2 linked regions of the Phenylobacterium zucineum HLK1 genome follow. The protein of the gene in region 1 interacts with the protein of each later gene in a pairwise test. Links are inferred from orthologs where the notes say so. Each region holds a gene or a part of one and is shown on either strand. Other genes may lie near its edges.

The links.
Region 2: the proteins of PHZ_RS00535 (region 1) and PHZ_RS02040 interact in binary tests that used the Escherichia coli proteins (3 or more experiments, as listed by UniProt). The link is inferred for Phenylobacterium zucineum HLK1 from one-to-one orthologs.

What each region holds. Positions count from the first base shown.
Region 1 is NC_011144.1:90,287-94,687, reverse strand. What follows is about bases 583-3,555. They hold PHZ_RS00535 (aspartate-semialdehyde dehydrogenase), read left to right. Parts: upstream 583-1,539; coding sequence 1,540-2,571; downstream 2,572-3,555. Other genes in these bases: PHZ_RS00525 (GNAT family N-acetyltransferase), read right to left, coding at 3,518-3,555; rarD (EamA family transporter RarD), read left to right, coding at 2,577-3,509; PHZ_RS00540 (PaaI family thioesterase), read right to left, coding at 949-1,332; PHZ_RS21370 (hypothetical protein), read left to right, coding at 583-941. Also shown: PHZ_RS00550 (response regulator), read left to right, coding at 1-471; more of PHZ_RS21370, read left to right, coding at 468-582; more of PHZ_RS00525, read right to left, coding at 3,556-4,033; PHZ_RS00520 (serine hydrolase domain-containing protein), read right to left, coding at 4,039-4,401.
Region 2 is NC_011144.1:375,547-379,301, forward strand. What follows is about bases 839-3,620. They hold PHZ_RS02040 (peptide deformylase), read left to right. Parts: upstream 839-1,865; coding sequence 1,866-2,375; downstream 2,376-3,620. Other genes in these bases: PHZ_RS02035 (DNA recombination protein RmuC), read left to right, coding at 839-1,816; PHZ_RS21425 (class I SAM-dependent methyltransferase), read left to right, coding at 2,386-3,186; PHZ_RS21430 (TonB-dependent receptor), read right to left, coding at 3,187-3,620. Also shown: recombination mediator RecR, read left to right, coding at 1-519; more of PHZ_RS02035, read left to right, coding at 596-838; more of PHZ_RS21430, read right to left, coding at 3,621-3,711; PHZ_RS02050 (TonB-dependent receptor), read right to left, coding at 3,708-3,755. UniProt on the Escherichia coli protein: Removes the formyl group from the N-terminal Met of newly synthesized proteins. Requires at least a dipeptide for an efficient rate of reaction. N-terminal L-methionine is a prerequisite for activity but the enzyme has broad specificity at other positions.

The sequences.
Region 1 (4,401 bases):
GGGCTGGGCGCCAAGACGCTCTACCGCTGCGCCAGCGTCGAGCAGGCCCAGCAGGTGGCCACCAGCTACGAGCTGGACCTCGCCATCGTCGACGGCATGGCGCCGTCGGGGGCCGGCTACGACTTCGTGCGCTGGATGCGGACCGAAGCCAAGGAGCCCAACTGCTACACGCCGGTGCTGATCACCACCGCCCACACGCCGGCCAGCGACGTGGCCCGGGCCCGCGACTGCGGCGGGCACATCATCATCAAGAAGCCGATCGCGCCCAAGGTCATGCTGGAGCGGATCCTGTGGGTGGCCAAGGAGGGGCGGCCCTTCCTGTTCTCGGGCAGCTACGTCGGGCCCGACCGGCGCTTCCGCAACGACGGACCGCCCGACGGGATCGGCCGCCGGCGCGAGGATCACATGGTCGACGCCGGCGAGGCGCCGGCCGACGAGGAGGCCGCGTCCGACGCGCGGGCCGCGTCGTGAGCACCGTCCGCTTCGTCTTCCCGAAGGTCCGGCTGACCGAGATCCTGAAGACCCCCGGCGGGCTCACCGTCGCCGAGGCGCTGGAGCGGGCGCAGACGAACCTCGAGGAGATCCGCCCCACCTGCATCGCCGACCTCACGGCCCTGCTGGAGTACGCCGAGGCGGGCCTCGAGCAGCTGCCAGAGCCGGCGGACGATGCGGGTCTGGCCGACCTCTACGCCATCGCCGTGCGCGGCATCGGCGCGGGGGCCGTCTGCGGGGTCCCGGCCGTGGACGAGGCGCTGACCAGCCTGTGCGACCTCATCGACCATCTCCGCACGCGCGGCCGGTTCGACCGCGAGGCGGTGGCCGTGCATGTCCGCGCCTGGCGCCTGCTCATGAACCCCGACCTGCCCGACGGCGGGGCCGAGCCGGTTCTGGACGGCCTGCGCAAGGTGACGAGCCGTTACGCTGGGCCTGAGCCTGCCTGATCCGGTCCTAGTCCTGCACGGTCATCTGGGTCTGGATGACCAGCGCCAGCAGCCGGCCGTCGGGGCCGGTGATGCGGGTCTGCCAGACGCTGGACCGGCGTCCGATGTGCAGTGGCGTCGCCTCGCCATCGACCACCGTCCCGACCTTGGCCGAGCCCAGGAAGTTGGTCTTGCTCTCCAGCGTCGTGGTCCGGGCGCCGGCCGGCAGGTTGAGGAAGCCGCCGATGGCGCCCAGCGCGTCGGCGAAGGCCATGAAGGCGCCGCCGTGCAGGATGCCGCCGGCCGTGCACAGGTCCTCGCGGACGGTCAGCCGCCCCCGCACGCGATCCTTCTCGCGCTCGACGATCTCCACGCCCATGAGATTGGCGAACGGCATGCCGGTGTCGGCCATCGGTGATCCTCCCGTTGTCCCGGCCCGCATAGGGCCCCCGCAGGCGCGCCGTCCATGACCTTCGGCGTCATGCCGGGACCGCCTCTCGCCGGCGCGCCTTCCGCTGGCGCCGGGAGAGCCTATCTGAAGGGGCGTTGAGGATCGCTCGCCTTGCGCTGGCGGGGCGCAGGGCGTACGGGGACGCTCCCCAGTCTTAGGAGGACACCGATGGGTTACCGGGTCGCCGTGGTCGGCGCCACGGGCAACGTGGGCCGTGAAATGCTGAACATCCTCGAGGAAGTGAAATTCCCCGTGGAGAAGATTCACGCGATCGCGTCCCGCAAATCCATCGGTCAGCTCGTCTCCTTCGGCGACCAGAACATCGCCTGCGAGGACGTCGAGCAGTTCGACTTCTCGAAGGTCGACGTCGTGCTGATGAGCGTCTCGGGCTCGTTCTCCAAGGAGTGGTCGCCGAAGATCGGCGCCGCGGGCCCGATCGTCATCGACAACTCGTCGGCCTGGCGCATGGACCCCGACGTCCCGCTGATCGTCCCCGAGGTGAACCCGGACGACGTGGAGTGGGCGAACCGCAAGAACATCATCGCCAACCCGAACTGCTCGACCGCCCAGCTGGTGGTGGCGCTGAAGCCGCTGCACGACCGGGCTAAGATCAAGCGGGTGGTGGTGGCCACCTACCAGTCGGTCTCGGGCGCCGGCAAGGAAGGCATGGACGAGCTCTGGGACCAGACCAAGGGCGTGTTCGTCCTGGGCGCCCCCGAACCGAAGAAGTTCCCCAAGCAGATCGCCTTCAACGTCATCCCGTTCATCGGCGCGTTCCGCGACGACGGCTACACCGACGAGGAAGCCAAGATGTGGGACGAGACGCACAAGATGATCGACCCGGCCATCAAGCTGACGGTCACCTGCGTGCGCGTGCCGGTGATGGTCGGCCACTCCGAGGCGGTGAACATCGAGTTCGAGAGCCCGCTCGACGAGGACGAGGCCCGCGAGATCCTGCGCGAGGCCCCGGGCCTGATCGTCATCGATAAGCGCGAGCCCACCGGCTACATCACGCCCAAGGAAGCCCAGGGCGAGTTCCCGGTGTTCGTCAGCCGCATCCGCAACGACCCGACCGTCGAGAACGGGCTGTCGATGTGGGTGGTCGCCGACAACCTGCGCAAGGGCGCGGCCCTGAACGCGGTGCAGATCGCCGAGCTGCTCCACCAGCGCGGCCTGATCCGCCAGAAGGCGATCGCTTAAGACCCATGGCTCCGTCCGCGTCCGACGGTGAAGGCCGTCTGGCGCTGACGGCGGGAATCGTCTGCTACCTGATCTGGGGGTTCGTCCCGCTGGCCTTCCAGGCCATCGGGGCCCTCGGCGTGGGATCGTGGGAGATGCTCTCCCACCGGATCCTCTGGAGCGCGCCCGCCGCGGCGCTCTTCGTGCTGCTCGCCCGCCAGGCGGCCGAGGCGCGGGCCGTGCTGCGCCAGCCCCGCGTGCTGGGCTGGCTGGCGGTCTCGTCCGTGCTGATCGCCACGAACTGGGTGGTGTTCATCTGGGCGGTGAACTCGGGCCGCCTGCTGGAGACCTCGCTCGGCTACTACATCAACCCTCTGGTCAACATGGCCGCCGGGGCGCTGATCTTCCGCGAGCGCATCGACCGCATCGGTCAGGCGGCGATCGCCCTGGCCCTCGTCGGCGTGCTCGTCCAGACGGCGGCGCTGGGCCATCTGCCCTGGGTGTCGCTGGTGCTGGCCTTCAGCTTCGGCGGCTACGGGATCGTGCGCAAGCGCGTCTCGGCCTCCGCCCAGACGGGGCTCCTGTGGGAGTGCCTGATCCTGGGCCTGCCCAGTCTGGCGCTGATCCTCTGGCTGCAGGCGCGCGGCGAGGGCCACTTCACGGCCGGGCCGGTCGAGGCCGCCTGGCTGATCGCCTCGGGCCCGATCACCGCCGCGCCGCTGGCGCTGTTCGCCTGGGCCGCCCGCCGGCTCCCGCTGTCGGCCATGGGGTTCCTGCAGTTCCTGGCGCCCACCATCAGCTTCTGCATCGGCCTCCTTCAGGGCGAGGCGTTCACGCCGCTGCGGGCGATCTCCTTCGCCTTCATATGGGCGGGGGCCGCCGTCTTCCTCTACGGCGCATGGCGGCGCTCGCGCGCGGTGCGGGTCGCGATCGCCACGACGGCGGCCGCGCGGAAGTAGCGAGGGCGCTAGCTCAGCGCCTTCTCCATCACCGAGAGCGCGAGCGGCGGGTCGAGGGCCACCGGGAACGGCCGGCTCTCGCCCGTCCGCCGGTAGCCCCGGCGTTCGTAGTAGGCGATCAGCTCGGCGCGGACCGAGACCACCGTCAGCTCCATGCGCGAGGCGCCGAACCGCTCGCGGGCTAAGCGCTCGGCCGCCGCGACGATCCGGCGGCCGAGCCCGCCGGCCTGCCGGCGCGGATCGACCGTCAGCATGCCGAAGTAGGACGTCTCGCCGGACACGCGGCTCACCTGCACGCAGCCGGCCAGCCGGTCGCCGTCGAACGCCAGCAGCAGAACCTGGGCCGGATCGTCGACGATCGCCTGCAGGGCCTCGGCGCTCGTGCGGGGCCCCTCGATCAGGTCGGCCTCGTGGGTCCAGCCGGCGCGGGCGCTGTCGCCGCGATAGGCGCTCTCCACCAGCCGGTGGACAGCGGGAAGGTCCGTAGGTCCCGCGGCGCGGAAATCCAGCTTGATGTCCGACATGGCGCTCAGAGCGCCCCGTAGGCGGCCTCGATCAGCCGCCGGGGCCGGGCGTCGCCCATCAGGGCGGTCCCCTGCTTGTTCATCACATAGGCGCCGCCCAGTCGACGGTCCGGATCGGCGAAGGCGCAGCTCCCGCCCCAGCCCGAGTGGCCGAAGGTCCGCTCGCCCGGGCCCCAGGGATTGTTCGGCGGATTGCGCATGAAGCCCGCGCCCCAGCTCATCTCGAACGGCAGCACCAGGTCCTGGCCGTGGATGCGCTCGCGGCTCGCCTCGGCGATCAGGGCGGGCGACAGGATCTGCCCGCCCTCGAGCCAGCCGTTGTCGGCCAGCGCGCCCATCAGCCGCGCGAGGGCGAGCGCCGTGGCGTA
Region 2 (3,755 bases), 290 kb from region 1 along the record:
CGCGCGGCGCTGGCCCTGCTGAAGCGGCGCGACCAGCTCCTGGCGCCGCTGTCCGACGCCCTGGCCGAGGCGGCGGCGCGGGTGAAGACCTGTTCGACGTGCGGCAGCCTCGACACCCAGGACCCCTGCGCGATCTGTTCCGACGGGACGCGGGACGCCAGCCTGATCTGCGTGGTCGAGGAGGTCGGCGCGCTGTGGGCCATGGAGCGGGCGGGCGCGTTCCGCGGCCGCTACCACGTGCTGGGCGGGCTGCTGTCGGCGCTGGACGGCGTGGGGCCGGACGCCCTGCGGGTCGGGCCCCTGGTGGCGCGGGCCAGCGAGCCCGGCGTGCGCGAGGTGATCCTGGCCCTGCCGGCGACCGTCGATGGCCAGACGACGGCGCACTACCTGGCCGAGCGGCTGGCCGGCGCGGAGGTGACGGTCAGCATGCTGGCCCGCGGCGTGCCGGTGGGCGGCGAGCTGGACTGGCTGGACGACGGCACCATCGCCCAGGCCATGCGGGCGCGCCGGCCGGCATAGACATCCGACGTCATCCCTCTGATCGCTGCGCGACCGTGGGATGACGGGGATGGGGGACTCGCGCTAAGAACGCAGCATGAACGCCATGCTGATCCTCGCCATCGTCGCCGTGATCGTGGCCGCGGGCGCGATCGCCTTCGCCCTGCGCGAGCGGGTGCGGGCCGCCACCGCCGAGGCGCGAATGAAGCTGCTGGAGGAGCAGGGCGACCTGCTGCGGGCCCAGCTCACCCAGTCGGCGACCCAGGTCGCCGAGGAGATCCTGCGGAAGAACGAGGAGCAGGCGCGCGGCCGCGAGCAGCTGGTCCAGGCGCGGCTGGAGGCCCAGCTGAAGCCCGTGGCCGAGACCCTGCAGAAGTTTCAGGAGCAGGTCGCCCAGGTGGAGAAGCAGCGCGCGGAGGAGAACGGCGGGCTGAAGCAGCAGATCCAGCAGCTGCTGCAGGCCTCCACCGCCACCCAGGAGGAGGCGCGCAAGCTGTCGGCGGCGCTGCGCCGCGGCGCCGGCGTGCAGGGCCGCTGGGGCGAGCAGACCCTGCGCAACGTGCTGGAGGCCGCGGGGCTCTCGCACCGCTACGACTTCGAGGAGCAGTCCTCGACCGACACCGAGGAAGGTCGGCGCCGGCCCGACGTGACCGTGCGCCTGCCGGGCGGCGGGGTGTTCGTGATCGACGCCAAGTGCTCGCTGAACGCCTTCCTGGAGCTGCAGGAGGCGCTGGACGAGGCGGCCCGTGACTCGGCCGGCCTGCGGCACGTGCAGAGCGTGAAGGGGCACATCCAGGGGCTCTCGGCCAAGGCCTACTGGGACCAGTTCGAGGCCTCGCCCGACTTCGTGGCCATGTTCGTGCCGCTGGACTCGGCCCTGGCCGCGGCGCTGGACCGCGCGCCCGACCTGATGACCGAGGCGATGGACCGCCGTGTCGTGATCGTGACGCCGACGACCCTGTTCGCGCTGTGCAAGGCGGTGGCCTACGGCTGGCGGGTCGAGGAGCAGGCGGCCAACGCCCAGAAGATCGCCGACCTCGGCAAGGAGCTCTACAAGCGCATCGCGGTGATGGGCGAGCACGCCGGCTCGGTGGGCAAGGCGCTGTCGGCCGCCGTCGAGCGCTACAACCGCTTCGTCGGCTCGCTGGAGACCCAGGTGCTGACCCAGGCCAAGCGCTTCGAGGAGCTGAAGGTCGACCACCAGGGCAAGGAGATCGCCGAGCTGCCGGCGATCGAGCTGGGCGTGCGCCCGCTGGCCAAGCTGACCGACGAGCCTCAGCCCAGCGTGCGGCTCGCCGCCGCCGGCAAGCCCGACTGAGGCCTTCTCCCACCTTGACGCTCAGGCATTCCGAACCTACCTCGCGCCCATGGCCATCCGAGAGATCCTCGTCGTCCCGCACCCTGCCCTGAAGCAGGTCTCCCAGCCCGTCGAAAAGGTCGACGACGAGCTGCGCGCGCTGATGGACGACATGCTGGAGACCATGTACGCGGCCCCGGGCATCGGCCTGGCCGCCATCCAGATCGGCGTGCCCAAGCGCGTGATCGTCATGGACCTGGCCCGGGAGGGCGAGGAGAAGCAGCCCCGCTACTTCGTGAACCCCGAGATCCTGTGGGCCTCCGACGATACCGCGCCGTACGAGGAGGGCTGCCTGTCGGTTCCCGAGTACTACGACGAGGTCGAGCGGCCGGCGCGCGTGAAGCTGCGCTACCTGAACTACCAGGGCGAACAGGTCGAGGAGGACGCCGAGGGCCTCTTCGCGGTCTGTATCCAGCACGAGATGGACCACCTGGAAGGCGTCCTGTTCATCGACCACCTGTCGCGCCTGAAGCGCGAGCAGGCGATCAAGAAGGTGAAGAAGCACGCCAAAGCGGCCTAAAAGCCGCTTCGTGGCCAAGCATCCGCTCATCCGTTTCGTCCGCCGGGGCCTCGAGGTCACCGGCCTGATCGCGCCCATCTACCGGGCGAAGGAACGCAAGCTCGTCGAACAGCCCGAGGAGGCGGTGGACGACGGCCGTCCGATGCCGCCGGCCGAGCTGCGCGTCGCCGTGGCGGGGACCGCGGGCCAGCGCTGGTTCTCCGAGCGCGGCCAGGCCGACGCCGCCGACGTCCTGCGGCTCGCCGCGAAGCACGGCCTTCCGGCCCCGGCGCTGCGGATGCTGGACCTGGGCTGCGGCTGCGGCCGGATCGCCCGCTGGCTGGCGCCGCAGATCGAGGCGGCCGGGGGGGAGTTCCACGGCAGCGACCTCAACCCGAAGCTCGTGGCGTGGTGCCGCGCGAACCTGCCCGGCCGCTATGGGACCAACGGCCTGAAGCCGCCCCTGCCGCACGCCGACGGGGCGCTGGACCTCGTCTACGCCTATTCCGTGCTGACCCACCTGCGCGAGCCGGTCGCCGAGGCCTGGCTGGCCGAGGCCGCGCGCGTGCTGCGCCCCGGCGGCCTGGCCCTGCTCACCTTCCACGACGAGGACTACGCCGCGGTCTGGGGCCCCGAGGCGGTGAAGGCGCGCGGGCCCCGCGACGACTGGTTCGTGCTGAACGACGCCATGCAGGGCTCGAACTACATGTCGAGCTGGACCAGCCGGGCGCACGTCTCGCGCATGGCCGGGCCCTGGTTCGAGGTCGCCGAGATCATCCCGGGCGGCCGGGAGACGCCCGTCCAGGCGATGGCGGTGCTGCGGCGGCGCTGATCAGGACCCCGGCGTCGGGGCCGTCGGGGTCTGCACGGGACGGACCGGCCTTGGCGGCAGGAACAGCTTGCGGAAGCTGATGCTCACCGTGCGGCCGACGGGGTCGATCAGGTCCGGCTGGTAGCTGAGCGGGGTGAGGCCCGCCTCGTCGCGGACGGCGATCCGCTCGTCGAACAGGTTCTTCACCTCCAGGCTGACGCGGGCGCCGCGCATCCAGGTGTGCTCGCGGGCCATGGGCTGCAGGCCGAGGTCGGCGAACAGCCGCAGGTCCACGGTGGTGAGGTCCGAGAAGCGCAGGCTCTCGCCCGAGGGGCCGCCGTCGACCCGCGAGCCCTCGCGCCAGCGGGCGTTCAGCCGCGCGCCGAGGCCGTTCTTCGAGACCCCCGCCTGGACGTCCACCTGATGGCGCGAGGCGCCGCCGCTCTGGCTGAGCGCCGCGCCGTCCAGCAGGTCGAGCACCGGCACGCCGGGTCGGATCAGCACCTCGTCCTCGATGCGCCAGGTGTGGAACACGGCGAAGGTCATGTTCCCGCCCGAAAAGCGGCCGCGGCCGCCGCGGAAGCCGCCCG